DNA from 2 places in the Cytobacillus mangrovibacter genome. Region 2 is predicted to be linked to the other one. Evidence: riboswitches for the same ligand, from Rfam matches in the RefSeq annotation. Region 2 holds a riboswitch; the other holds the start of a gene.
What was found. Region 2 has a riboswitch for thiamine pyrophosphate ahead of ACFYKT_RS16330 (ABC transporter substrate-binding protein). Riboswitches for the same ligand answer to the same signal wherever they lie in the genome.
Positions count from the first base shown of each region.

Region 1: linked by a shared signal. The riboswitch ahead of tenA (thiaminase II) and the one ahead of ACFYKT_RS16330 (ABC transporter substrate-binding protein) in region 2 are both predicted to bind thiamine pyrophosphate.

Region 1 covers NZ_JBIACJ010000001.1:111,819-126,768, reverse strand. Annotated here, with positions in the region: gene shc (squalene--hopene cyclase) at 1-452, opposite strand, end outside; gene ACFYKT_RS00655 (DUF2515 domain-containing protein) at 480-1,640, shown strand; gene ACFYKT_RS00650 (CBO0543 family protein) at 1,552-2,028, shown strand; gene ACFYKT_RS00645 (rhodanese-like domain-containing protein) at 2,047-2,376, opposite strand; gene ACFYKT_RS00640 (ATP-binding protein) at 2,455-3,705, opposite strand; gene ACFYKT_RS00635 (2OG-Fe(II) oxygenase) at 3,812-4,687, opposite strand; gene thiE (thiamine phosphate synthase) at 4,856-5,479, opposite strand; gene thiM (hydroxyethylthiazole kinase) at 5,476-6,279, opposite strand; gene thiD (bifunctional hydroxymethylpyrimidine kinase/phosphomethylpyrimidine kinase) at 6,300-7,106, opposite strand; gene thiW (energy coupling factor transporter S component ThiW) at 7,075-7,596, opposite strand; gene ACFYKT_RS00610 (ABC transporter substrate-binding protein) at 7,627-8,622, opposite strand; gene ACFYKT_RS00605 (ABC transporter permease) at 8,647-9,414, opposite strand; gene ACFYKT_RS00600 (ABC transporter ATP-binding protein) at 9,401-10,147, opposite strand; gene tenA (thiaminase II) at 10,165-10,854, opposite strand; TPP riboswitch at 10,944-11,033, opposite strand; TPP riboswitch at 11,108-11,214, opposite strand; gene ACFYKT_RS00590 (branched-chain amino acid aminotransferase) at 11,269-12,360, opposite strand; gene ACFYKT_RS00585 (response regulator) at 12,768-13,367, opposite strand; gene ACFYKT_RS00580 (sensor histidine kinase) at 13,380-14,501, opposite strand; gene ACFYKT_RS00575 (fatty acid desaturase) at 14,672-14,950, opposite strand, start outside.
Region 2 covers NZ_JBIACJ010000009.1:84,776-99,725, forward strand. Annotated here, with positions in the region: gene ACFYKT_RS16285 (metal-sulfur cluster assembly factor) at 1-266, shown strand, start outside; gene ACFYKT_RS16290 (hypothetical protein) at 426-950, shown strand; gene ACFYKT_RS16295 (flotillin family protein) at 966-2,495, shown strand; gene ACFYKT_RS16300 (YjcZ family sporulation protein) at 2,708-2,827, shown strand; gene ACFYKT_RS16305 (YjcZ family sporulation protein) at 2,873-3,010, shown strand; gene ACFYKT_RS16310 (TatD family hydrolase) at 3,064-3,837, opposite strand; gene ACFYKT_RS16315 (ABC transporter ATP-binding protein) at 3,834-4,577, opposite strand; gene ACFYKT_RS16320 (ABC transporter permease) at 4,574-5,341, opposite strand; gene ACFYKT_RS16325 (thiamine-binding protein) at 5,338-5,631, opposite strand; gene ACFYKT_RS16330 (ABC transporter substrate-binding protein) at 5,645-6,649, opposite strand; TPP riboswitch at 6,759-6,866, opposite strand; gene ACFYKT_RS16335 (cell wall hydrolase) at 7,151-7,750, shown strand; gene ACFYKT_RS16340 (YkvA family protein) at 7,828-8,235, opposite strand; gene ACFYKT_RS16345 (SCO family protein) at 8,443-9,027, shown strand; gene ACFYKT_RS16350 (peptide chain release factor 3) at 9,287-10,867, shown strand; gene nhaC (Na+/H+ antiporter NhaC) at 11,231-12,625, shown strand; gene ACFYKT_RS16360 (hypothetical protein) at 12,806-13,282, shown strand; gene ACFYKT_RS16365 (small, acid-soluble spore protein, alpha/beta type) at 13,356-13,556, opposite strand; gene ACFYKT_RS16370 (hypothetical protein) at 13,819-13,971, shown strand; gene ACFYKT_RS16375 (cytochrome c oxidase subunit II) at 13,983-14,444, shown strand; gene ACFYKT_RS16380 (cbb3-type cytochrome c oxidase subunit I) at 14,459-14,950, shown strand, end outside.

The DNA.
Region 1 (14,950 bases), on a different contig from region 2:
TTAAGTTGTCCAGTCATTGCAAGCATGAGTTTAGTGAGCATATGAACGTTGTCTAATCCGTCATTTGTTAAAATATACTTCCTCGCTTTTCTTAATTGCAAATCCTTCTTACTATAATATCCGGAATATAGGAGTGCATAATAAGCCTCTACAGTAGCTGTAATATTCCCCTCCCCTTCATCATAAAAAAGCTTCCATGCTCCGTTCTTCTCTTGTTTACTCATTATTCGCTCTGTCAGCTGTTTAATTAAGATTTCATCATGAATTTCTAAAGTTCTTAATAAAATGATCATATAACAATCAGTCGATATTCCTGTTTCAAATGGATAGGGCCATGAACCATTTGATGATTGCTCTTGCTTTAACTGTTCAATTAACTGAGTTATTCCGGCACTGATGCGACTTTCCAATATTCCCCTCCACTCCTTTCTCTTTGATATATACAAATACATATTCATCAATGATAAGAACCATTCATTATGGGGGTGATTGATATCTTTTGTAAGCTAAAGAAAAAGGAAAAACCCCAACTTTCAGAACGATTAATAAAAATAAAGAAGGAGTTGAAGAAAAGAGCTAAAAAGATCAATCAATCAGCCATTCTCTCAGAAGGCGAGAAAGCTCTTATTCAGAAAATCAAAGAAGAGACCCTTTTTTTGAATAAAAATAATGTAACAAGAACGAAAGCATATCTTGACTTTTATAATAGGCATCCAGAAATGCATTGGGCCTTTTTAGGTCATATGGTGTCTCGTAACGGCGGCTGGAATATGACAGACTTGAAAGGCGGGTTTCTATCAAAGCTGTTAACTAGGAAAGAAGCGGAGTCATTTTTTTCATTTTTAGAACGTGGAAATTGGCTAATTTTTCAAGATGCTTTTCCACAGTTTATGCTTTATGAAGCAAGTATTGAGAACGGATTGAGCTTATTTCATTTGCTGCCAGCTTTCAATGTTTCTATATTTATGGAAGTCATATGGGAATCCTTTTGGAGGGATCAAGATTTATATATGTTGACGATGGCTCTTATTATCAATGAGCAGAGTTATTTGGAAGATAGAGTTCTGCATAACTCATCCTTTAAAAAGAAAGTTTTTAACACATTAGAATTCAAGCTGCAAGAGTTCTTATCTATGAATCATATATTGCTGCCCTATTCACAGAATGGAAAGCAGAGGCTTGCTGGACAAACATTGCGGCATTTTGAAAGTTTACATGAGCGAATTTTACTTGGAAAGCGATTATACAATGTTTTGTTTAAGAATAACAAACGTTTCCTAATGACTGTACAATGGGCTAATGCTCATCCTCACACTGGATCTAGAAAGGATTATTGGCCGCATTTTTTTCATGATGTGGATGAGGGCATACCGGGGAGAATTTTGAAGTCGCGGATAAAAGCATGTCAAATTGCTCCAGGCTCATCTCGAATTTATAGTCCACGGTTAGAATATGCATGGAAAAACATAACTCATACTTGTGCGGAGATAGGAGATTGGTATAAAGATTGGAGTGTAATTAATTATTTAATACCTTTAGAAGAAATAATAGATGGAGAGATTGAAAATGACTATTGCAAAACACTTGAAAGACTCGAGCTTGCAGTCCTCACGAAAAAAGCTATTTCCTTTAGGGATTAAAAAAGTGCTGGATTTCCTTCCGGTCATTTTACTTTCATCATTGTATGGAACGTACCTTGATCTTTATTTTGTTGGAAAAGGAATGTATTCTTTTCCAGTAAGACCCTTACCTGAAATTTTTACAATTAATCTTGCTTTCACCCTGATAGGTCTTCCGCTAATGACCCTATTATTCTTATCTATCTGCAACAAAATGAAGAACTGGAAAATAGTTGTCTTTATATTAGTATTAAGCTTAATCATGGCCGTCTTTGAAAAACAAGCTGAGGTATTGGGATTCTTTGTTCATCACCATTCATGGAAACATCTTTACTCATTATTCGGTTACAGTCTTTACTTAACAATAATCCTTCTTTTCGATAGGTTCATCAGGCGTATAAAAAAATAAGCGATCAATCTTGACCGCTTATTTCGTATCTTTATATTCTTTCCATGCCGTAATTCCGCCTTCAAGCAAGGTAACATTAAACTCTTTTTCGGCCAAAATTTCTGCACATTTCCTTGCTGAGTTTCCTGTCGTACAAGTGATGATTATTTCTTTCTCTTTTGGCAATCCTGAGATAGCCTCCACATCATTTTCATTAAAAATATGAGTTTTTTCGATGTTTATACTATGTATATGTTCTTCATTAATATGATAGTGATTGTATTTATCTGCTGCTCTTACGTCGAGAATCAATACATCTTCATTCTTTTTTATTCGATTATTTAATTCAGCTGGTGTCATTGTTTTCATTAGAAAAGTCTGCTCCTTTAAACGAGTATATTTATCCATATTATACAATAAAAACAGTTAACACAAAATAAATGACTTTTACGAGAAGCTTGGGAACGAAAGCGTAATGGAAGTACCAATATCAACTTCGCTTGTTACGGTTACAGTGCCCTTCATGCTTTCAACAATCCGGTAGACGACCATCATACCTAAACCTGTCCCCTTTTGCCCCTTTAATGAGAAATAGGGCTCCCCAAGTCTAGCAATATGTTCAGGCTTCATGCCATACCCGGTATCTGTTATTTTAATTTGAATCTGTGCATGGTTTTCAAATGTTTGAATCGTTAATATGCCGCCATCTGGCATTGCTTCAATGCTATTTTTGAAAATATTCAATAATACTTGATGGAACTTATGCGGGTCACCTTTTATAGACCCTTCATGTTGAAAGAAAGTATCAATATCTACATTTTGTTTTAAAGTAAGCGGGCGAAGTATATCCTGGCACTTTTTTATTTCGCTATCAATATTCATCAGACATTCTACATTTATATGTGGCTTTGCAAAGGTTAAGTAGTCATTAATGATATCAGAGGCTCTGCTTGCTTCCTCAATGGCATACATGGCATATGCTTTACTCTTTTCATTTGTGCGTTCATTTTCCCCAATTAATTGAAGAAAACCAATGACTGCCGTTAACGGATTTCGCACTTCATGACTGATACTAGCAGCTAAATGACTGACAATTTCCATTTTCTCGAATTTCACTGCCTCCAGCTGCAATACAAATGCCGTTCTAAGTATTTCAGCAAGATACGTTACAAAAAAGGTAGAAATGACTAAAATAGTGCCGTAAATAGAGAATTCGGTTAGGTCATGAAAACCATATAAGAATGAAGGGAGCAAATAGCCAATCACTGCATACCCGATGGAAAATATAGAAACAATGCTTAGTTTAGTCCAAAGAGACTTTTTTACATATATCGGTGATATAACAAAAATACCAATTGTTGAAATAATTATTAAAAATAAAGATAACCAAAACCCATCTCCACCAAGAATAAATCGAATCGTTAGGAGGAAAAAACCTAATCCGATGGTTACACGCTTCCCGCCATATAAACCACCTAGAAGGAACGGGACAAACCGTAAATCATAAATAAATCCATGTCCCACTGAAACAGATAAAAGCAGGCTGATGATAATTAGCGTGCAAATGATAAAAACAAAATAGGAACTCCATACTGAAGATTGAATAAATTTATATTTATGGAGTATAAGCATATTTGTCAGTAAAACAAAAATAAGAATAAAAAGTAGATTGATTAACAAGCCGTTCATCATTTCCATCGGGCACACTCCAAATGTCACACAACTTTTCTCTTATTTTACGTCTATATTCTATATTTTGGCAAGATTTTGATTTATTGGAATTACTATATACATAATAATTTTTTTACTTGGACAAAACCTCTTCAGTTTTCTTCTTCTGACTAATAGTTGTTTGACGAATCCATTTAGTCGCCACCCATTTCTCCCCTGTGAGAACGGGAATACTGCTATGTAATGACATGCGATCAACCTGACCATAACTATTGCCATAATGAAAATAAACAGCTGTTCCCTTTTTGGGAACAATGGATAAGCCGATTTTCGGAAAAATGGTTTCTCCTCCTGCTGCTACATCATTTAAATAGAGTAAGAACGTTGCCACACGTTGTCCCCCTTTTTCAGTGTCAACTTGATTAGCAGGAAAATAATCAAAATGAGCTTTATACTCCTCACCAACATCATAGTTCAATACTTGAAGGCCTTCACCATGTTCAATGGGGTGACTAGTTATTTCTGCTAATCTTCTTTCTATAGTAGAAATGAGACTTGTCTCGTTTAAATGATAATAGGCACCTTTACTTGTTCTGCCAGGTACAGATTTTTTTTCACCAGTAATTGGATCAATGATTTCAGATGGCTGAAGCCGATTTCTTGATAAGTGAATTAATTGGTCGCATTCTTCTGTGCTTAGTACATTATCAAGATAAGTGATGAATGGTTTATCCATTTTCAAAAGCACCTTTATTTCACGATCAGTAGTTGCGATAATATTTCCCCTTTTTGCTAGGTCAATTGGTTCATACATATATGGACTTTGGCTGGCATCAACGGTTTCAAGAGATTGTTTATTTAAGATTCGTAACATAGTTGAATAGGCAAAAGATTGATCAAATCCTTTCTTGACCATAGCAGCTACAATTGATTCAGGATTTACACCGCTTCTTAATGTTTGTTGAATCCAGTCTTTCAGTTCATTTGAAATGCGGGTAATCTTTTCCATAGTAGACTCTCCTTATTATTTAACTAGTTTTTTGATAGAGATCATTTTCTCTTATTATAAAACTTTTTCAAGCTTTCTGAAACTAGTAGTCAAGCCACTCACTTTGAACAATCAATTTCTAATAGAAAAAAGGCCAACTAGAAAAACTAGTTGACCTTACGATTCGATTCATTTAATAGATTCCATTTCCTTTCGGTAAGACTTGGCAGTGCTATATGGGTCATCTGCCTTCATGATCCCAGAAACAATTGCGACACCAGCAATATTCATTTCCCGAAGCTTAGGCAAATGAATAAGTTTAATTCCACCAATGGCAACAGCAGGAAGGGCAACTGCATTTGTAATCTCTGCAAGCATTCCTTCAGGTAAAACTTTCGCATCGTCTTTAGAATGTGTCGGAAATACGGCGCCAACTCCAATATAATCCGCTCCGTTTTCTTCTGCCTCTATTGCTTCAGCAATTGTCGAAACGGATATTCCAACGAGCATAGTTGCAGGGACAATATTTCTAATGGCTGTCAATGGAAGATCGCTTTGTCCGACATGAACACCATCTGCTTCAATTGCTAAAGCCACATCTACACGATCATTAATAATTAACGGAACATCATACTGCTTCAATAAAGCTTTTATACTCTTTGCCTTTTCAAAAAAACTTTTCCCGGACGTATTTTTTTCCCGAAGCTGGACGATAGTCACCCCGCCTTTAACTGCTGCTTCAATCGTTTGAAGGAGTTGTTCTAACGGCATGCTCTCTTCGGTAACTAAATACAAAGTGTAGTTTGGCTTCATGATAAACGCACTTCCTCTGTCCAAATTTGTTCATTCATAAGAAAGATTTCATCCATCAGTTTCATTCGGTACATTCCAATGCCGTCCTTTTCTTGAAGTGCCTTTTTTGCACGTTCCCCTGCCAAGCTCATGACTGACATCCCAGCAATGGCAGCTGAGAACCAATCATCGGTCACCCCAGCAAAGCTTGCAATTAATGAAGCAGTCATACATCCGGTTCCAGTGATGCGTGTTAGCCAAATATCCCCATTATCAATTTGCACTATTTCTTTTCCGTTTGAAATGGTGTCTAGTTTTCCGCTAATCACCGTAATTGCTTGTAGCTGGATGGCTGCATTCTGCGCTAATTCTCCTGCGGGAATGGCTAAAGTCCCTGAGTCAACTCCTCTTGTCTTTGCTTCCCCGCCGATTAATGCAAATACTTCTGAAGCATTTCCTCTTACAATTGATACGCTAACATGCTTAAGAAAATCCATTGCCCGAGCAGTTCGAAACGGCGTAGCTCCTACACCAACTGGATCGAATATAACAGGAATCCCTTTTGTATTTGCCGCCTGGCCAGCTCGAACCATGGCAGCGTATGTTTCGTCGTCAATCATACCAAAATTGATGACAAGTGCATTTGCCAGTTTCACCATATCTTCGACTTCTTCAATGCTTGTGGCCATGACCGGAGAGCCTCCAATTGCTAGAGTTGCATTTGCACAATCATTAATCGTGACCTGATTTGTTATATGGTGTACTAATGGGTTTTGTTCTTTAACTTTTATGAATAGGTCCTTGATCAGTTGTTTCTGCATTCGTATATCCTCCTGTCATTTTACTTTTTTACTAGATTTGCTTTGTTATAAAGCTCATAGAAATGATTGGTTGGCCCATGCCCCTTGCCTAAATTCAAACTATGTGTAATGGCTAAAGTTATATATCTTTTTGCTTCGTGAACGGCTTCAATTAATGAAGCACCCTTTGCTAAATTTGCAGCTATAGCTGATGACAGAGTGCAGCCTGTTCCATGTGTGTTTTTTGTCTGAATCCGGGTTCCTTTTAACCAAGTGAAATTTTCCCCATCAAACAATAAATCATTTGGATCCCCATTCAAATGCCCTCCCTTTAGAAGGACAGCATTAGCCCCAAGCGCATGAATGGCAAGACAGGCTTCCATCATCTCTTCGGCTGAATGAATGGTGTCTTTTACCAGCACTTCGGCCTCAGGGATATTCGGTGTGATCAAAGTTGCCAATGGTATAATTTTTTCTTTTAATGCAGAGACAGCATCTAACTGTAGTAAATGATGTCCGCCTTTAGAGACCATAACAGGATCAACAACAATAAACTTTGGTTGATATTTTTGTAATGATTGTGCAACTGCTTCAATCGTTTCAGCAGAAGAAAGCATGCCAATTTTTACTGTATCCACATGGATGTCGTCAAAAATGGCTTCTATTTGATCTTTTATGATAGAAATTTCAATATCTTGCACGGAGCGAACCTCTTGAGTATTTTGTGCAGTAACTGCAGTAATTACGGACATTCCGTACACACCGAGAGCAGAGAAGGTTTTCAAGTCAGCCTGTATTCCTGCACCGCCTCCAGAATCAGAGCCCGCGATTGTAAGTGCTGTTTTCATCTAACATCCCTCCTATTGCTTTGTTTCGAACTAATATCTTGAGCAAGCCATAACCCATGAGTGCTCCGGTAAAGGAACTAATCATAAATGCTGGGATAAAACCAAACAGTGTTGCTTCCTGTCCTAAAAGCAGGATCGAAATCGGGTAGGTGGCCATTGCTCCAAGAATCCCTGTTCCAATGACTTCCCCGATCGCAGCAAAGGTAAGTTTCTTTGTTTTCGTATAAAGAATGGCTGCCAAGAACGCCCCGATCATACTCCCAGGATAAGCAAATATACTTCCAGTCCCAAGCATGTTTCTTAATGTAGAAGAAATAACCGCTTGAAACACTGCATACCATGGACCAAGAAGCACAGCCGATAAAACGTTTGCAAAATGCTGAATCGGGAAAATCTTTGCAAACCCGACTGGAATATAAATGAGACTGCTCGATACTGTTGTAATAGCAGCAATGAGCGCAGTTAATGTTAGTTTTTTTGTTTTGTCCATTTTAATAACTCCTCCTTTTTTCACATTCATTTATTTTGAAATAATATTTACGAATGCATCTTTTGGATTTACCTTTTCTTTCATTACATTCGATTCATAAAGCCAATTAGCCACTTCATTCCACGCTTCTTCCTTTTGGTATCCGAACGGAATATTAGCCTCCTCCATTAGAGGCAACAGCACTTGTAGACTTTCTGTTTCCACATCTTTATCCAAAGGAAAGCTATCATTTTCATGATCCAATAATATTTTAAGGCCTGCGTCTGGATCCTTAGTAACGTCCTCCTGTGCTTTTGTTAATGCTCTCCAAAATTTTTCAAATGAAGTTCTTTTCTTCGCTAATGTTTTTTCTCCTGTAACGACGACAAGCTCATAGTTATCAGGTACACCAAAATCAGTTAATTTAATTACATCCATGTCATACCCTTCTTTATTTAACAGGACTAGTTCATGATTAATATAAGCACCAGTGAGCGCATCCACATGATCGGTTGCAAGCGATGACATTAAATCCCATCCGACATCCGTCATTTTCACTTTATTCATGTCCCCGCCATCTTCTTTTACCATTGTAGAAACAACTGCTTCATTAACAGAAGCTGACGGATAACCGATATTTTTCCCCTCTAAATCCTTTGGAGAATTTATTCCGCTCTCCTTTTTAAACATAATTGCATCAAGTGAATGTCTAACAAGTGCTGCAATTGAGACAACAGGTATTCCTTCCGCTCTTGATACTAGAAGCTGTGTTTGATAGCTGATTGCCAAGTCAACCTTTCCTGTTGCAGCAAGCTTAAGCGGATCATTTGTATCGGCAGGCATTTCAATATGGACATTCAACCCTTCATCAGTAAAATACCCTTTTTCCTTTGCGACATAGATTGCTGAATGTACAGCATTTGGATACCAATCCAACATAATGCTAATATCCTCTAACTCCTTTTCACTCTCCTTTTTTGTTGTGTTTTCTGTACAAGCTGTAAGCAATATCGCCATTATCAAAACGATAAACCAAAATTTTTTCATTCAATATCCAACTCCAGTTGTTTGTTATTCAGTATTTTTCCAGTGTAATGCTTTCCTTTCAATTGCTGATGTGAGTGCAAATAGAAGGATGCCAACGATTGTCAATAGGGTGATAGCAGCAAAAACACCTTCAGCATTCAAATTTCCAGACATTCGGCGACTATAATACCCCAGTCCTTCACTAGCACCGAGCCATTCTCCAATCGTTGCTCCCACCAATGCATAGACGGTCGCAAGCTTTAATCCAGAGAAAAAAGAAGGTAAAGCCATTGGAATGTTCAGCTTAATAAATGTATGCCATCGTGTTGCACCCATCGAGCGAAGCAGCTCAATATAATCTTTATCACTAGACCTCAGTCCATCATATGTACCAACAACAATGGGGAAAAATGAGATTAATACAGTCACAGCAACCTTACTCCAGATTGTATAACCGAACCAAAGGACAAAAATGGGTGACAGCGCAATAATCGGCATCATTTGTGAAATCAGGACCGCAGGATATAACATTTTCTCCATTGTTTTTGAAAAAAACATCCAAACGGCAAGGAGTACACCGCCAATTACTGAAATCAAAAATCCGATGAAAAATTCCAGGATGGTTGCACTTAAATGTTCCAATATTAATGGCTTCCAGTTTTCCAAGATCATCATAATGACACTGGTTGGTGCAGGCAAAATAAATGAAGGAACCATCTCTTTTTTGACTAGCCATTCCAATATGATTAATAGGAATCCTGCAAAAATGATAAATAGACTATAAGTTTTAATCCATCTCTTAAACTGTTTCATTTGTAATCTTTTTCTCCAATTCATATCGCATTCCAGCCAATTCTATTGAGTGAAGCAACTCAGGAAATCTTGGACGCGGCAGCTCGACCTTGATTTCTTCCATTTTTTTATTCGGATGCAATAGGATAATTCGGTCACTTAGAAAACACGCTTCTTCTAGGTCATGGGTAATAAACAGAATCGTTTTGTTTAGCTCTTGCCAAATGGATAATAGCCAGGCCTGCATTTCTTTCTTAGTTAAAGCATCAAGGGCGCCGAAGGGCTCATCGAGCAATAGCAGATCTTTATTTGTCAAGAGAGCCCGAAGAAAAGCTGCACGCTGCCTCATGCCCCCAGACAATTGGTTTGGAAGTGCGTTCTCATATTCTGCTAAACCAACTCGTGCGAGCCAATTTACGGCTTCTGCTCTAGTTATCTCTAAATCCTTTTGAAGCTCGGCTGCAATCATAATATTGTCAATGATTGAACGCCATGGGAGCAGTAAATCCCTTTGAGGCATATAGCCAACATCCCCAAGTGAAACGAACTTGCCATTTACCAATATCTCCCCCTCATCTTGTTTAAGAAGGCCAGTTATTAATTTTAAAATTGTGCTTTTCCCGGTTCCGCTTTTGCCAATTAGAGAGACGAACTCTCCTTGATTTATTTGCATATTTAATTGTGAGATTACTTTGTTTTGCTGCTTTCTATCATTTGTGAAAGTGTAGGAAACATTTTTTAATACAAGTGTCATCTTTTCACCCGCTTACTTTAAATAGGCCAATCTTGTTTAAAATAGTTCATATCCCAGAATAAGTATTCGTATTTAGAAGTCATTTGGAAGTGCTCTTCAAGCATTGCAAGCTCACGTTCTGGCTTCCCTTCTGCTAAGTCATCCATTAGCTGTATCAGCCATTTTGCCCCTTCAGCAAATGTATCGGAGTCGTATGTATCAATCCATTTTGCATAGCGATTTGTCTCGATTTGATCACCATATTGTTTTCTCAGAAGTTTTCCAATCTCCCAATAATCCCATGCACAAGGCAGCAGACAAGCGACTACTTCGGCTAAACTGCCATTTTGAGCAACATTTAACATGTAACGCGTATAGGCTAGATTAACAGGAGTTGGCTTTGTCGCCTCCAATTCCTCACGTGAAATCCCGAATTCAGCTGCAAACTGGCGATGAAGTTCCATTTCAAAATTTAATGTTTCATGAAGAATGTGAGCAAATTTCCCCATCGTTTGCAGGTCGTGTGCTTTCAGTGCGCCTATGGCAAATAGCTTTGCATAATCGATTAAATATACATAGTCCTGTTTCATGTAGTGAATGAATTTTTCTTCGTCCAATATCCCTTTTCCTAGCTCTTGAACAAATGGATGATTATGATTTCTCTCCCAAATTGGCTGTACATTTATAAACAGCCTTTCAGTGAATTTCTTTGTTTTTACAGTCTCCATAATGTTTCCTCCTTTAAGTATTTTTTTTTCAACAAAAAAAACCGCTTTCCGAATGTGGAAAGCGGTTAAATCATTACGCAAAAAAGTCGTAATCATCTTACCTACTTCCCTACGCTAGTATGATCTAGATCAGGTTCAAAGGGTTACTTCTCAGCCATAAGGCGCCCCTAGTAGAATGCTATTTTGTTATTTTTATTTCATTGTATTAAAAAACCCACTCTTAGACGGAAGAGTGGGGTGATTGGCATACTTGTTCAACCATTTACCACTTTCCTACGCCAGCGTGAACTAGATCAGGTTCAAAGGGTTTAGAACGGCCGTTCAATCTCAGTCTTTTACAAGACACCCCTAGTGTTAATTATTTGAATTCAATTCATAGCATACCATTAAAATTTAATATTGCAAGTAAAAAATTTATTTTGTTAATACTTCATCCAGTACTTCCACACGCCAGCCAAATGGGTCTTCATGTGTGCCGTATTGAATTCCCGTTAATGTGTCATATAATTTTTTTGCAAGTTCTCCAGTTTCTCCGTTATTTATTACTAGATGCTCATTTTGCCAAAAGAATTCTCCTATTGGAGAAATGACGGCGGCTGTTCCCGTTCCAAATGCCTCTTCTAAAATTCCATCTTTATGTGCCTGATAGATTTCTTCCATAGAAATTTTTCGTTCAGAAAAAGGAATATTCCAATGTTTGATGAGCTGGATGATGGAATCACGTGTGACCCCATCCAAGATGCTTCCATTTAGAATAGGTGTGAAAACTTCTCCATTTATTTTGAAGAAAACATTCATGCTTCCTACTTCTTCAATATATTTTTTTTCTTTTCCATCTAGCCATAGGACCTGCGAGTATCCTGCATTCCCAGCCACTTCTTGTGCTTTTAAACTGCCGGCATAGTTCCCAGCTGTTTTTGCATTACCTGTTCCTCCCTGTACAGCTCGAACAAATTCTTGTTCAACAGAAATTTTTACAGGATTAATTCCTTCTTTATAATAAGCCCCAACTGGGGACAAAATGATCATAAATCGATAGCTGTGTGAAGGCGCTACGCCTAAAAACGGTTCTGTTGAGATAATAAACGGCCGTATATAAAGAGAGGTGCCTTCATATGGAGGAATCCACTCTTTTTCTATCGTAAGCAATTGTTTTAAGGCATATAAGGCAAACTCCTCATCAATTGGGGGCATGCAAAGCCTTGAATTCGAGCGATTCATTCTTTCCATATTTTTCTTCGGTCTAAATAATAAAACTTGCCCGTCCTTTGAGAGATAAGCCTTTAACCCTTCAAATACAGTTTGCCCATAATGAAAAATCATCGCAGATGGTTCTAATGTGACAGGTTGATAGGGAATAATTCGCGGATCATACCAGCCTTTTTCTGTAGAATAATCCATTACAAACATATGATCTGTAAAATGTCTTCCAAACTGAAGTTGGTCAAATGCCGGTTTTTGTTTTCCAGCTGTGGTTAAGTTGATTTCCATTTGATAGTCTCTCATCCTACTTCTTCTCCCTGTCTTTTTATTATGTAGTTCTCATGATACTATTTGCTAAAAACTATCACTCTTTTAAGCGGTGCTTGATAAAAGTGATTGATTTATTTTTACAATTATCCTCCAATTCATATACTTTGTCGAGTAGTTTTTTAAAAAATTCGGAAAAATAAAATATCGTGAATAATCTTTAATATGATTAGGTAGAAGTTGATTTCCGCTCCAGGTACGCAGCGACCCGCGGGGTGGGCGCTGAGCCTCCTCGGCGCTAAAGCACCTGTGGGGTCTCAGCTGTCCCACTACTCCCGCAGGAGTCTCGCACCTTCCGCTCCAATCAACTAGTCTTTTTTGTAAATTGATAACTAATTCAAAAACAAAAATCTTTTGGAAAAGAGCCTAAAAAAAAGAATGGTTTACTTAAACCATCCTTTCTCCTTCGATTGTGTGATTGCTTCAATTCGATTCTTGACCTCGAGCTTATCAAGTATCTGTGAAATATAGTTTCGAACAGTTCCCGTTTTGATTCGAAGTTCATCAGCAATTTCTTTCGTATTTTTCCCATCGGCAACGAGTTCAAGGACTTCTTTCTCTCGTTCAGTAAGCGGATTTTCCTCACTATACACGTCATCCATCAATTCAGGAGCATAAATGCGTCTTCCATCCATTACTGTTCGAATGGAGCTAGCTAATTCATCACTAGGGCTATCCTTTAATAAATATCCGCTCACTCCGGCTTGTAAGGCTCTTTGAAAATAACCAGACCTAGCAAAAGTTGTTAGAATAATAACTTTGCATCCAGATTCTTTCAATTCCTCTGCTGCTTCAAGCCCACTTTTTTCAGGCATTTCAATATCCATGATACAAATATCTGGTTCAAGCTTTTTAACAAGAATAACAGCTTCTTTCCCATTTTGGGCTTTTCCAACCACTTCCATATCTTCCTCTAAATTGAGTAGGGAACCTAATGCGCCCAACACCATTCGCTGATCTTCAGCAATGACTATTCGAATCATTACAGCTCCTCCTTATCTGTTTTGTTTGATGACATTAGGTATGATCATTTTAATTGTCGTTCCATTATTTGAAATAATTTCTAAGCTTCCATTTACAAATTCGAGGCGCTCTTTAATCCCTAATAAACCACTGCCCTTTGAAAAATAATATTCGTCGGACATACCTATTCCATTATCCTTAATTATAATGCAAACCTCTTTTTCTGATTGCTCAATGATGATTTCGCACTCCGTAGCTCGGCTATGCTTGACAATATTCGTGACGGCTTCTTTCAAACACATACTAAGAATATTTTCTAGAAAAATTGATACATTTGTAAGTTTGATCCCCTCTTCACAAATAAGAGATATTTCGGCCGCTTGAAGGAATTGTTTAATGCGAGCAATTTCCTCTTCCAGTCGGATTCCTCGCATTTGCGAGACCATTTTTCGTACTTCATTTAAAGCTGTTCGAGCCGTTTGTTGAACATCTTTCATTTCGCTTCGCGATTGCTCGGGGTCTTTATACACGAGTTTCCTTGCCAAGTCACTTTTCAGCCCAATTAGTGAAAGCTTCTGCCCCAATGTATCATGTAAATCTCTTGCAATCCGTTGACGTTCCTCTTGTTTCACCAGCTCAGCAATTCGCTGATTGGCTACCTCTAACTGTTCTTCTAATTTCTCTTGCTTCTTTTTATTATAGAGGTTGAAAGGCAGCAAGATCACACTAATGCCAATGATAATGACAAATGGCAACTGTTTTAGAAATAATTCTCCTCCAAGAACTAAATTATAATTGATAGAGGCAATTGTAAATACGAGATGGATGATATAAAGGGTTAAAAATGCAATCCGATTTTTTATATTTCCATTATAATAGGCTATATAAAAAGCAAAGTAGACAAATTGAAACAGAATCGTCATCGCTGTTGAAATGGCAATAAGGATACCTGTCCATAAGTAAACAGGCCATTTTTTGGAAAGAAATGCAAATCGATAGGAGATAAAAAATATAATTGTCAGTATAATACCGACAATGACTTCAACAGTTGAGGAAGATTGAAAGATAAAATAAAATGGCAAAATCGCAAAAACACTCCAAATGTATGGAGATATACCTGAGCTTTTTAGAAATGTTAAATATTTTTTATTCATATGAAATCCCTCTTTAGCTTGAATACAAATGGTGGGTCCAATTGTGTGGCCCACCATCATAGTTTATCTGTTCATGGCCTACCATAATTTAGTAAATTAGTTTGTAGCCATTTTATCATATGAATAATCATGATGTATATGAGGAGTTTCTTCTTCCATCATTATTACTATTATTTTAGCTTGGAAGCGAGCTCTCTTTTTTTTGTGCTTTGTAAATACTCTGCAATCTCTTTATATGCGACAAATTTCTTGTTTTTCTCATCCCAAAGATGAAATTTAAGGGATTGGATGCTGGTGCCTAATGTGATCGTAGGGACATTTTGTAATGGCTGTGTTTTATTATGTGCTTCTTCAAGCATGTAGTTTGGTACTCTAGGACTTAAATGATGTACATGATGGTAGCCGATATTACCTGTAAACCATTGCAGTACTTTAGGAAGCTTATAGAA
Region 2 (14,950 bases):
TTGATCCAGAATTAGGCATAGATGTAGTAAATCTAGGATTAGTATATGAAGTAAATATAAATGAAGAGAATGATGTACACGTAGTTATGACGATGACTTCAATGGGATGCCCGATGGCTGGCCAAATTGTTAGTAATGTAAAAAGCGCAATCCTAGATAATATAGAAGAAATAAGTAAGGTGGAAGTAGATGTAGTTTGGAGTCCACCTTGGACAAAAGACAAGATGTCCCGCTATGCACAGTTGGCGCTTGGCATTCATAGATAATAACGGACTTCTTAATTAAATGAAGTAGTTTTCAAAGACGTACGGGGAACAAATTGTTCTTCGTGCGTTTTTTTATTGGAATTTTGAAACATTTCCAGTTCTTCATTCGTATACAAAGTAAGCCAGAAATAGCAAAAATCGTAAAAGGGGGTGTGAAGTATGGAGTTATTTGATATACCTATTCAAACACTTTATTTATACACATTAGTTATTTCCGGCAGTTTAATCATCCTTTACTTATTTTTTGGGGACATGGTAGAAGGGTTATCTGAAGCAACAGGATTTCTTAATCCTGTGCTTGTACTCGCATTTTTAACCTTTTTGTCAGCAATCGGCTATTTATTAGAATCCTTGACAGGGATGAATAGTCTTATCATTATTGTTATTGCTGCAATCGCTTCACTTATTTTAGATACATTATTAAATGTTTTTGTACTTATTCCATTGGCAAATACGGAAGAATCACTTGTTTACACAGAAGATTCATTAAAAGGAAGAATTGCATCGGTTATCATTCCGATACCTAAGGACGGATTTGGAGAAATTCTGATTGAAAGCATAAGTGGAAGGATATCTAAGCCTGCTGCTAGCTTTGATAATACAATCATCGAAGAAGGTAGAAAAGTTCTTGTCATCGATGTGAAGGATGGAGTTCTATACGTTGTGCCACGGAATGAATATTAGATTGGGGGAAGGAAAATGCTTACGATTTGGATTGTAGTAGGAATTGTTGCTTTTTTAATAATTGCTTTATTGGGAGTCTTCATTACAAAATATAGAACAGCAGGTCCCGATGAGGCACTAATTGTAACTGGCAGCTATCTAGGCAGCAAAAATGTCCATGTGGATGAATCTGGAAATAAGATAAAGATTATTAGAGGTGGAGGAACATTCGTGCTTCCTGTATTCCAGCAGGCTGAACCTTTAAGTCTATTATCTAGCAAACTGGAGGTTTCTACTCCAGAGGTTTATACCGAGCAAGGTGTTCCAGTGATGGCAGATGGAACGGCAATTATCAAAATCGGCGGTTCAATTGGTGAAATTGCAACAGCTGCAGAACAATTTCTTGGAAAAAGAAAAGAAGATCGTGAAAATGAAGCGAAAGAAGTTCTTGAAGGACATTTAAGATCAATCCTTGGTTCAATGACTGTCGAAGAAATCTACAAAAACAGGGATAAATTCTCACAAGAAGTTCAAAGGGTTGCATCACAGGATCTTGCTAAGATGGGTCTAATCATTGTTTCTTTTACCATTAAAGATGTTCGTGATAAAAATGGATACCTTGATTCATTAGGTAAGCCAAGAATTGCTCAAGTTAAGAGAGATGCCGATATTGCCACAGCTGAGGCAGAAAAAGAAACACGTATAAAGCGTGCGGAGGCTGATAAAGAAGCACAAAAAGCTGAGCTTGAAAGAGCGACAGAAATTGCTGAAGCAGAGAAAGAAAACAAAATGAAGATGGCCGATTATCGTAAGGATCAGGATATTGCAAAAGCTCGTGCGGACCAAGCCTATGATCTTGAAACTGCTCGTGCTAAGCAGGAAGTAACAGAACAAGAAATGCAAATTAAGATTATTGAGCGTCAAAAGCAAATTGAACTTGAAGAAAAAGAAATTCTAAGAAGAGAACGCCAATACGATTCCGAAGTGAAGAAAAAGGCAGATGCCGATCGTTATGCGGTTGAGCAAGCAGCTGAAGCAGAAAAGAAAAAGCAATTTGCAGAAGCAGATGCGAATAAATATCGAATCGAAGCACAGGCGAAAGCTGAGGCTGAGCGTGTAAGAGCAGATGGTCTAGCAAAAGCAGATTCACAGCGTGCTCAGGGTGAATCTGAGGCAGATATTATCCGTCTGAAAGGTCTTGCTGAAGCCGAAGCGAAGCGGAAAATCGCCGAAGCATTCGAACAGTATGGTCAAGCAGCAATTATGGATATGGTCTTAAAAATGCTTCCTGAGTATGCGAAGCAAGTGGCAAGTCCTTTATCCAATATTGATAAGATTACTGTTGTTGATACAGGCAGTGACAGCAAGAACGGCGGAGCGAATAAAGTAACGAGCTACGCGACGAACCTTATGTCAACTATGCAAGAAAGTTTAAAAGCGTCTTCAGGCATTGATGTTAAAGAGCTATTAGGAAACTTCTCAGGTAAATCCAATATTCGTGAAAGCTTAGACAAGTTAGCGGTGGAACTGCAGGAAAATAAGAAAGTGGATAATAATGGGGAATAATCTGGTATTCATTCTGATTTAAGTAAAAAATAGCCCATTTTTTGAATAAAAATGAAGGTGGAAATCTGTATAATGTCCATAAGAATGGGGTCCTTTCCTATAAGGACCTCTTTCTTATGTAGGGATATCACCTAAAATTGTGCATTCGTCTATCGCACAATTTAGGGTAAATGAATAGGATATATGGAAACAAACAAAGGAGGTATTTGAACATGGGAAATGAATGCGGAGGCGTGGGTTACGGTGGAGGCTTCGCTCTACTTGTAGTATTGTTTATCCTATTAATTATTATTGGTGCTTCTTGGGGTTACGGCGGCGGTTACGGATATTAATAAATAGGAAGAAATTAATTTAATTTTGCAAGGAGGAGAAACTATATGTATGGTTACGGCGGCTTTGGTTATGGTGGCGGTTGCTGTGGAAATGTAGGAGGAGCTGGCTACGGCGGCGGTTTTGCATTAATCGTTGTCCTTTTCATCCTTCTTATCATTGTTGGCGCAGCTTGTTTTAGATAACGGAATATAGAAAAGAAGCAGGAGAAAATCCTGCTTCTTTTTGGTTTTTTGAATTAAATGCAGTAAAAGCTTTTTGTATTATGCAGGAGATGATGATATACATCTTGTATTGGCATTTCTTTAAGCTTGGAAATCATTGCAATTGACTCACTCATCATATGTGGATGGGTGAGTTGGTCTTGAAACGGTCCTTCAAATGGCCATGGCCCATCTGTTTCAACCATCATTTGATCAATTGGATAACCTTTTGCCAGTTCCTGAATTTCCTTTTCATAAACAATATCAGGTGTGAAAGAGATGAAATAACCATTATTAATTATACGATTAACGGTTAGGCTATCTCCTTTAAACCAGTGAAAATGTGCTTTTTGAACAGAATGTTTTTCTAAAAGGTCACAGACGATAGGAGCATCATCGTAGACAGCGTGCAGCACGATAGGTTTATCCCATCTTTTGGCCAATATGATAAAGGTCTCAAGCAATTCTATATACCCTTGAAGTGAAAAAGAGGTGGTTGCTGACTCCTGTCGAAAATAATAGGGTAGCCCCACTTCACCTATGGCAACTGCTTTTTCTTTATGGAACTCAATCCAGTCAATAAGTGTTTTCAGCTCCTCATCGGTTGGTAAAGGCTGTTCCGGATGAAAACCAAAGGCAGGTTTTACCTTCGGATATTGTTCAGAGAGCGTCAGGTTTCTTTGGGCAGATTCCAAGTTAAACGATACAGTAATAAGAGAGTGAATAAATGATGAACTTGAGATCATGTCACGAATCTCGTTATCTTTATAATGATCAAGATGTATATGTGAATCGATCATTTTTCTCAATTACTCTCACTTCCTTTTAACGCGAAGTGGACAGTTCTTTTGCTTTCTAAAAAGCGGTCCTCAAGTAATAGCTCTTCGTTTCTTGGTCTGCTAAAGGGAACAGTGAGCTCTGAAATAACATGTGCTGGCCGATTAGCAAGAACAAAGATACGGTCAGAAAGGAAAAGTGCTTCTTCAATATTATGAGTGACAAAAAGTATGGTTGGTCGATGTGTCTCCCAAATATCCAAGAGCCACTTTTGCATGTCTAGCCTTGTTAGTTCGTCAAGTGCGGAAAAAGGCTCATCAAGCAGAATGATCGGCTGTGGGCTTAAAAGAGCTCGAATAAATGCGACCCTCTGCTTCATCCCTCCAGATAATTCATGGGGATAGGAATGAATATAATCCCCTAGGCCTGCCTTTTGAATCATTTCCTGAGCTCTCTCACGATTGGTTTCTCCCTGTAATTCTTGACCAAGGATGACATTTTGCAAAATGGTCCGCCATGGCAGTAATGAAGGGGTCTGCGGCATATAGCTGACTGATCCGCGCTTGCCATTAATCTTTTCATTCTGTAATCGGATTGTTCCTTCATCAGGAGATAACAGCCCACCAATTAAATTAAATATCGTACTTTTTCCACTCCCAGACGGTCCAAGGATGGATACAAATTCTCCTTGTTTCACCTGCAAGCTTAGATTGTGGATTACCTCGTTTTGCCCGAAGCGCTTAGAAACATTCTCGATGGATAGTAAAGTCACTTGTTGTCAGCCTCCTTTGATTTCCAACGGACAAGTATGCGTTCAGCAAGTAAAATCAGTGCAAATAATAATAGGCTTATAATCATAATAAAGAGAATGGCGACAAATACACGATCTGTTCGAAAGGATGAAGAAGCAAGTGTCATATAGACACCCACTCCAGATTTGGCGCCAAGCCATTCTGAGATGACTGCTCCCATTACACTGTATGTAGCAGATATTTTTAAACCGGAAAATAATGCAGGTAAAGAATACGGAAGCTCTAGCTTCCAAAAAAGCTGTCTTCGATTAGCACCAGCCATCATCATATAATGCTTTAGCTCATTTGGCGTTTGTCTAAAGCCATCAAGAGCGGCAACAGTAATCGGAAAAAAGCAAATAAGTGTGATAACAATCAACTTCGGCAATAACCCAAATCCAAACCAAATGACCAATAGTGGAGCAAGGACAATGATCGGGATATTCTGAGATAAAATTAATAAAGGGTAGATTGATTCTCTAACAAACGGGATTAGATGAAGAATGATGGCAGTTATTAATCCAATGCTTGATCCGATGACAAATCCAAGTAATGATAATTGAATGGTTGATTGCAGGTGAGGGCCGAAATTCCCCCATCCAGCTATTGCTTCTTTAAATATCTCAGAAGGCGGGGGAAGCAGCCAATTTGGAATCTCTGCCATTGAAACAGCCATTTCCCAAATAATGAACAAAAGGAGGAGAACCAATGCAGGTCTCCATCCTTTTAATAAATAATTCCTCATGAACGATATTTCTCCGTCAATTGATCCATTTCAATTCCTGATGGCTGATACAGAATCTTTACTTGAGAAATGACATTTCGGCTTCCTTTTGCAATCATTTTCTCATTCATTTCAGCAATGATTTGTAATAGATGCGTCAATTCACCTTCCATTGTTGTTTCTAATGGATGTACCTCATATTTAACACCGGATTCTTCAATCACACGAATCGCTTCATCCACATATGGAATCACATCTTCTCCATTTTTTGTTTTAGGTATGATTTGAATACTAACTAATGCATTAGCCATTTTCTTGTTCTCCTCACTCTGGTAAAAATTCATTTGTGAATGCTTTTTCTGCCTCTAATTCCTTATCAAGTAAATTATTTTCAAACATCCAATCAGCATAGTTCTTCCATACTTCTAGTTTTTGTTCACCCCATCTAGGTGCATCATCCTGGTAATAAGGTGCAAGCCACTCTTGGCTTTTTTTCACAAGCTCTTCATCAAGGTCTGGTGCTGCTTTTAGTAAGATGTCTGCTGCTTCTTGAGGATTGTCGATGGTGAACTGGTATCCTTTAGAGACAGCCTTGACAAAAGCCTTCACAGTTTCTGGATTGTTCTCAATCATCTTTTCATTTGTTGCAAGTACAGGTGTATAATAGTCAAGCTTTTTACTATAATCCGTTAAATAGACCATATTGATCTTTTCCCCGCGGAGTTCAGCTTCAATGCCTGTCCAACCATAATAAATCCATGCAAAGTCAATATCTCGCTTAACCGCTGTAAAAAAGTCAGCATCCCCCATGTTTACGATGGATACATCTTCAACATTCGCCTTTTCTATTTTCATTAAGGAGTCTAAGACAGATTGCTCAACAGGTGAACCCCATCCCCCATATGTTTTCCCAGCAAAGTCTTTTGGTGATAGAATCTTTTTTTCTTCTGGTGAAGCAAAGCCAGATGTATTATGCTGAATGACCGCAGCTACCGAGACAAGAGGGACTCCTTGTACTCGTGCTTGAGTAATACTTTCTTGATAACTTACCCCAAAGTCAGCCTTGCCAGAAGCAGTAAGCTGATCCGCGCCAGCTTCACCTGGCATAATAATTTCAACATCCAGTCCTTCTTCTTCAAAGAATCCTTTATCTTTGGCAACATAAAGGCCTGTATGATTGGTATTTGGTGTCCAATCAAGAACAACCGAAACCTTCTTCAATTCATCTTTAGTCTGCCCTTCGTCCTTAGCAGGTTTAGCTTCATCATTGTTATTGCCGCAGCCAGCGAGCAATAGGGTAGAGCAAATTATGGCTAGCCATTTCTTCATCTTTTGAACCTCCTGGTGATTTATACTTATGCTCTCCAGATTATCTGGAAATTTTGCATAATAAAAAACGCCCTAGGCAGGAACCTGGGCGCATATAAACTAAACATTATTTGTTTTAGAATATGTTCCCTCCGCTGGTATCAACCAGATCAGGTTCTAAGGGTTATCATCGTTTTCAGATGAAATCTCAACCAATATGGTTCCCCTACAATTCTGCCTATTCAATTATGCTAAAGCATTTTTTATTCCTAACCCATTATAACAGATATGTTTCATTTGACTAGAAAAATGTGCTAAATGTTTAAGTAAAGTAGTACAAATCTAATATTTTCCTCTATTTCTATGGATATTATTGTGGGTAGAGGTCATTACTATTCTATGATAAGGTTATGTATATCGCTTATGTATACACTAAAGGCACACAGCCAGATGACGTAGCATCTTTGTTTATTGAATGATAAGCTGGGTGCTTTTTTCTTTTCAAAAAAAGGAGGAGATATAATGAAAAAACTTGCAGCTATTTTTGCGGGCTTCATGATGCTCTCGTTCCATTTTGTTCTTTCTGATGATAATTACACTTATGCTGAATTATTAGATTCTGTTGACATATATACGGTGGAAAAAGGAGATTCACTTTATGAAATCGGAATGGAGCACGGGGTTTCAGTTTTAGAATTAAAGAAGATTAATCATAAAAAAACGGAAAAGGTCCACACTGGAGAAAAGCTTATTTTGCCTAAATCGATAACGAAATCAGAGCAGGATCTCTTAGCGAGACTCGTTCATGCGGAAGCAAAGGGTGAGCCGTATGAAGGAAAGGTTGCTGTTGCTCAAGTTATTTTGAACCGTGTGAAGGATGATCGCTTTCCGGACACAATTAAAGGGGTTATCTACGAAAAAAGACAATTTCAACCAGTTGATAATGGCTCTATTAATGAACCTGCTGATAAAAGTTCCAAAAAGGCAGCTATGGAGGCATTAGTTCTTAAAGGTAAAGGAAATGGATCTGTCTTCTTCTTTAACCCTGACCAAACAAGCAGTACATGGTTAAGATCCAAAACGGTCACAGTAGAAATTGGCAAGCACCGCTTCGCGAAATAATATAAGCAGCTCCATTCTTTTGGAATGGAAGCTGCTTTTTTATATCTCTTAAGGGCTGATGCAGTCAGCTGACATTTTTACTCTGCTTGAATTGGCTGTTTAAGTTTCCATGCTTTGAATTTATCAAGTTCACCTGATAATTGTTTAAGTGCAAATGTAATCACTGCCGCATCATCAACAATGCCGATCCCAATTAAGAAATCAGGTATGACATCAATTGGTGAAACAAAGTACAAAATGGAAGCAATCATGAAAACAATTGTTTTCTTAGAAATATCACGGTATTCCCCATTTGACCAGGACTTGACTAATTCCATAAGAAGTTGAAATTTCTCCCAAACCCCTGATAAGGATGTTTTATTTTTTTTTGCCTTTTGCGCAGACTTTTTGAGTAAACCGACAGTTTCTTTAGGATTGTCAGCGTATTTCTTAGCTTTAGACTCAAACAACTTATAACCTTTTTCATGCTCATTTGTATTCGGCATAGGGTTCATCCTCCCATTAGACAATTGTTAAAGATATTATTAACATTTCGTAACGAATACATTAATTGATTTCTACATCAAGTAAAAGTACTTATTTTGACATGAAAGTCTATTTCATATGTGCTCTCTATCACTGTAAAATTCAAGAAAAAAGTTTAGATTTCTCTAGAATAGAGAAACTAGTGAGGGAGAAGGGGTATAAAACATATGAAAGCAAGTAATAAAGTGAAACTGTATGCCATTATTATGTCATGTCTGCTCTTACTTGTCAGCTGCTCCGAAAAACCAATTTTTCAAGGAGAGTATGAATGGGAGCTGCAGAATTTCAGTGCTGTGAACCAAGCCAATGAAGAAGTGAGCCGCGAAGATTTAATAGGTAAAGCATGGTTAGCTAATTTTGTGTTCACACAATGTACGACAGTTTGTCCGCCGATGACAGCCAATATGGCAAAACTCCAGAAGAAACTTAAAGAGGAAAAGGTAAAGTTCAATATCATTTCTTTTTCCGTTGATCCGGAGAGGGATAAGTCAGAAATTCTAAAGGAATATGGAGACCGATATGAAGCAGACTATTCCACATGGAATTTCCTAACCGGTTATTCAGAGGACGAAATTAAGGCAATCGCTAAGAATTTCAAGACACTTGCCGAAAAAGAAGAAGGAACAGACCAATTTATCCATAGCACAAAAATCTTCTTAATTAATGGAGAAGGAAAAATCGTGAAGGGCTATAACGGCATTGACGTCCCTTATGATGAAATTATTAGTGATATGGAGATCTTAAATGATTAGAAACATGGGGACGGTTCCTGTGTTACTTCTTACTTGAAAAACCTCAATATTTATTGACTAGCCGTTTTCATATGCGGCAGTAGAGATACTTTGACTGGGTGCTGACAACACTCAGTCTTTTTGTATTCACCCAATATCTATAAATAAATATCTCTTAATATGAAAAAAAGAAATACGATATGTAAATGGAGGATTGCATTCTGTTTTTCTGAACGATAAAATGAAAGGTATGAAATTAGAGAGTCAGCGAGGAAATAACATGGCAAAGAAATTTGAAGAAGAAGTATTAGCGCGCCGGACATTTGCGATTATCTCCCACCCGGATGCCGGTAAAACAACGTTAACAGAGAAATTACTCCTATTCGGTGGTGCGATTCGTGATGCCGGAACGGTTAAAGGAAAGAAAACAGGCAAATATGCGACAAGTGATTGGATGGAAATCGAGAAACAACGTGGGATCTCAGTAACCTCTAGTGTGATGCAGTTTGACTATAACGGAGCACGTGTAAATATTCTGGATACACCTGGTCACCAAGACTTCAGTGAAGATACGTACAGAACTTTAACTGCTGTAGATAGTGCAGTAATGATTATTGACTCAGCAAAAGGGATCGAGGAGCAGACGCTCAAGCTATTTAAAGTTTGTCGAATGCGTGGCATACCGATTTTTACCTTTATCAATAAATTGGATCGACAAGGAAGGTCCCCTTTAGAGCTGCTTGCTGAACTTGAAGAAGTAATGGGCATTGAATCCTATCCGATGAACTGGCCAATAGGGATGGGAAAAGAATTCCTTGGCATATATGACCGTTATAATAACCGAATTGAACAATTTCGTGTGGATGAAGACCAGCGATTTGTTACTTTAAATGATGAAGGTGAAATCGAAGGGGAACATAGTCTAAAGGATTCAGGCTTGTACGAGCAGACCCTTGAAGAAATTATGCTCCTGAATGAAGCAGGAAACGAATTCTCTAAAGAGAGAATCATTCAAGGGAAATTAACACCTGTTTTCTTTGGAAGTGCCTTAACAAACTTTGGGGTTCAAACCTTTTTAGAATCCTATTTACAATTTGCACCACCGCCACAGCCGAGAAATTCAACAGCTGGAGAAATTAATCCGCTGTCTGATGATTTTTCAGGATTTATTTTTAAAATTCAAGCAAACATGAATCCTGCTCATAGAGATCGGATTGCGTTCTTGAGAATCTGTTCCGGTCAATTTGAACGCGGCATGACTGTAAATATTCCAAGAACAGGTAAACAAATTAAGCTTGCTCAATCTACACAATTTATGGCTGATGATAGAAGTACAGTCGACCTTGCTGTCAGCGGTGATATTATTGGTATCTATGACCCGGGTACTTACCAAATTGGGGATACACTAACATCAGGGAAAGACAGTTTTCAATTTGACCGTCTTCCACAGTTTACGCCTGAACTTTTTGTTCGCGTTTCTGCAAAAAATGTGATGAAGCAAAAGCACTTCCATAAAGGAATTCAGCAGCTTGTTCAAGAAGGAGCCATTCAGCTTTATAAGACTGTAAAGACAGAGGAACTATTGCTGGGTGCAGTCGGACAGCTTCAATTTGAAGTGTTTGAACATCGAATGAAAAATGAATACAATACTGAAGTGTATATGGAACGTATAGGTTCCAAAATAGTTCGCTGGGTCGAGGGAGATGATGTCAGTGAAAACCTATCTAGTTCCCGAAGTCTCCTTGTTCACGACCGATTTGAGAAGAAAGTATTTTTATTTGAAAATGATTTTGCACTTAGATGGTTTCAAGAAAAAAATCCAGAAGTTAAATTATATAATCCAATGGATTCAGAGCACTAATAGGAAGAACGGTTCCCTAGAAAAGGAGCCGTTTTTTTTATTGTCTAGGAAATTATAAATTTGGAAGTTGTGGATAACTTTGCGACTAGTTTGTCTGCATCCAGCTCCAGCGCCTACCCCCTCGAGGTCACAAGCCAATCCTCCCAGAAAGGTAAAGGACACCTTTCCGTGAGGCTCGTCTTGTGCTTGTCGGGGGTGATCAAGGCGCTTGCGCATTTGTTCTTGACATTCTTTCTTTAAAATAATATAGTAATATCATGTTATTTCGCTTTAACGCTAAAAAGCGTCTAAGCAAAACAGAAACTATATTATCTAGAATAGTTAACTAGATACAGTATTTACAGCAAAAAGGAGGAAAAGGCTATGCAGCATGATCAATCAATATTAACTATTAAGCCCTTGGAAGCACTAATTATTACTATTATTATATTAGGTGGCATTAGCTATGCTATCATTTTTGCTGGAGTCGTCCCACATGTTCCCATTATGTTAGCAATTATTTTCTTATTGTCTTATGGATTAATTAAGAAAGTAACAATAAAGGAATTAGAAGAAGGGTTGATAGATGGAGCAAAGTCAGGACTAGGTGCTGTGTTTATTTTCTTCTTTATTGGCATGTTAATAAGTAGTTGGATGGCAAGTGGTACAATACCTACTTTTATATTTATAGCATTAGAGGTAGTGGATGGAAGATTTTTTTATGCAATTGCTTTTTTTGTTTCATCAATTATAGGTCTGAGTATAGGAAGCTCTCTTACGACGGCTGCAACGATAGGTGTTGCTTTTATGAGTGTAGGTTCAGCACTTGGATTATCAGAAGCAATCACAGCAGGAGCCGTTATTTCTGGTGCCTTTTTCGGTGATAAAATGTCACCTCTGTCAGACACAACTAGTCTGGCATCGATGATTGTTAAAGTTGATATTTTTGAACATATTAAAAATATGATTTGGACAACAGGGCCTGCATTTGTCATTTCTTTCATTCTTTTCGCTATTCTATCACCTGAGGAAGCTTCTTCAAATTTCGAAAATATCAATCTGCTAAAAGAAAAGCTAGTAGAACTTGAGTATGTGCATTGGTACTCTCTTATTCCATTTATTTTATTAACAGTTCTTGCTATTAAAAAAATATCGGCTATTATTACTCTGTCAATCGGTGTTCTGTCAGCCCTTATCATTGGTTTCGTTGTTCAAAAGGACTTTGGCATTGATAAGATGATGAATCTTTTATTTTCCGGGTTTCAATCGAATAGTGGACTAGAGGAAGTCGATTCCCTTTTATCAAGGGGTGGGATAGAAAGTATGTTGTTTTCCATTTCTTTAGTTCTGTTGGCCCTTTCAATGGGCGGTTTGCTTTTTAAACTTGGGATACTTCCTGCACTTTTAGAAGGGATGAAGAGGCATTTGAATAAGGCAGCGACTCTAATAGCAGCTACTGCTGGGACAGCGATAGGAATTAATTTTCTATTGGGCGAGCAATACCTTTCTATCTTATTAACCGGAAATGCATATCAAGAATCTTATGATAAGGCAGGATTGGAGCGAAAAAACCTTTCCCGTGTTCTCGAGGATGCCGGAACAGTTATTAATCCATTAGTACCCTGGAGCATTTGCGGTGTATTTCTAACGGGCGTATTGGGTGTATCAACAATGGACTACTTACCATTCACCTTTTTCTGCTTATTATCGCCTTTATTAACGATCGGTTATGGAATGACAGGCTTTACAATTACTAAAAGTGTAAAGGCAGCTGCTTAATAGCTGCTTATACACTTTTTTCTTTTAAAAAAAAATATTTCCCTTTGTCCAGTGGATGAGGGTTTTTTATTATCATTTAAAGAAATAATATAAAATATGTTATTTAATTGGAAATTCGCCTTTTGCTTAAACAGGTAAATAAATTGGATAATAATGATGATGTATAGCTGGTGATGATGGATGAAACCTATTAGTAAACTTGAAGCCGTTTTATGGAGTATCGCATTGCCTGGATTCAGTCAGTTATTATCAGGCCAATTGTTGAAAGGAATCCTTTTTGTTGTGCTTGAATTTATTATAAATATGTTAAGCAATTTTAATTCTGCGATAATGTATAGCTTTATGGGAGAAATTAATGAAGCTATTCAGGTTATTGATTTTCAATGGTTAATGTTTTACCCTTGCTTGTATATGTTTGCGATGTGGGACGCTTATCGAATCGCATTGAATGACAAGGAGGAGCTAAGCTTTCTTCCGTTTGTTTTCTGTGCCTATTTTGTCACGGTGGGGCTGATGTATTCAACACGTTTAACAATCTTTGGTATTTTATTCGGTCCCGTGTTTCTGCCTATGCTTTTTCTAATCCCAGGTTTGTTAGTTGGTTTCACGCTAAGGTGGATCATTCTATCCGTTCGGAAATATCAAAAGCTAAATTAAAATTTGTATATTAAGCGTAAGCTGAAAAATAAAAGTCCGGAGTTATCCGGACTTTTTGCCATTGTATTTAGTTTTATGAATTAGGGTTTCCAGCAATTTGAGATTGGGCTTGCTTGACCAATCTTTTCGTAATTTCTCCCCCAACAGACCCATTCGCACGGGAAACAGTATCTGAGCCCAAATTAACTCCAAATTCTTGGGCAATCTCATATTTCACTTGATCTAAATATTGCTCAATTCCAGGAACTAAAAGTTTATTACTACTTCTTGCCATTGTTATTCCACTCCTTAAATGAATACTTACAGAGTTTTATCTTCCCCTGTAACTGTATTATTGGGAAAAATACTGTTTATTATTGATGGAAAATTTACGGTAGCTGTGAAGATGGAGAGACTCATGAACATTTTGTGAAATAATATACCTATTTATGAACAAAATTTTAAAATCACAATTGTGATGTGATATTATGCACTATTCGTCATTATGCCTTCACCTATAATGAGAACAGATATCAAACAAGGAGGGGATTAGTTCAATGGAAACAAAGTTAAAAAATAAATCAAAAACGGAAGTCGTTTCAACTGAAGAGGAAACTCATAAAGGGACGATGTTTTCCGTAGGTGTGGTTGGATTGGTCATTCTTATTACTTATGTAGTCTTATACGGACTATTCATGGCTAGATATTAGGGGGGAAAAAAATGCATCGTTCTGAAAAGATATGGTTAACATTAAGTTTTGGTATGATTATGGCCTTTATGATTGCAGCTGGTTATCAAACATTTGCACTAGAAATGGGACCACCGAGTCATGAAGAAAGAATAGATCCACAAAAAGTAGATCAAACTGCACCATTTGATCAGCCTGGTATTAAACAAATTGGTGAAAATGAATATGAAGTAGTTATGACACTTCAAATTTTTAGTTTTAATCCTGCAAATATCGAGATTCCTGCTGGAGCAAAAGTACACTTTATCTTAACTTCTAAAGATGTTGTACACGGCTTCGAGATTGCTGGAACAAACGTAAATGCAATGGTAATGCCTGGGTATGTTCAAAAAATCACACAAACATTTGATGAACCTGGTGATTATTTAGTGTTATGTAATGAATACTGTGGTGCAGGTCACCAAGTAATGAGTACTACAATTACAGTTAAATAAAGGAGGGAAGCTCTGTGGAAACAGTCATCTCACAAAATGAAAAAGCAAATTTAAACACAAAAGCTAATAAAGTTCTTGGCGTCAATCTACAAGATGCAAAATTATCGAAATCATATTTATCTGTTGCTTTTATTGCACTATTAATAGGTGGACTTTTAGGATTTTTACAAGGTTTAAACCGTGGAGGACTTTTAGAACTACCATCATGGTTGAATTATTATCAAGTTTTAACAGCACATGGATTAATGTTAGTAGTTGTACTGTCGGGTACATTTACAATCGGTTATTTCTATGCGGGAATGTCTCATACTTTAGGAGGGCTACTTCCAAAGGTTAGAACAATCGCTTGGATCGGCTTTTGGTTAAAAATTGTCGGAGTTGTTCTAGTAGTAATTCCTGTTTTAATGAATGAAGCTTCCGTGATGTATACATTCTATCCACCAATGGCAGCTCACCCAGTGTTCTACTTTGGTCTAGTATTTGTTGTTCTTGGTATATGGATGGCT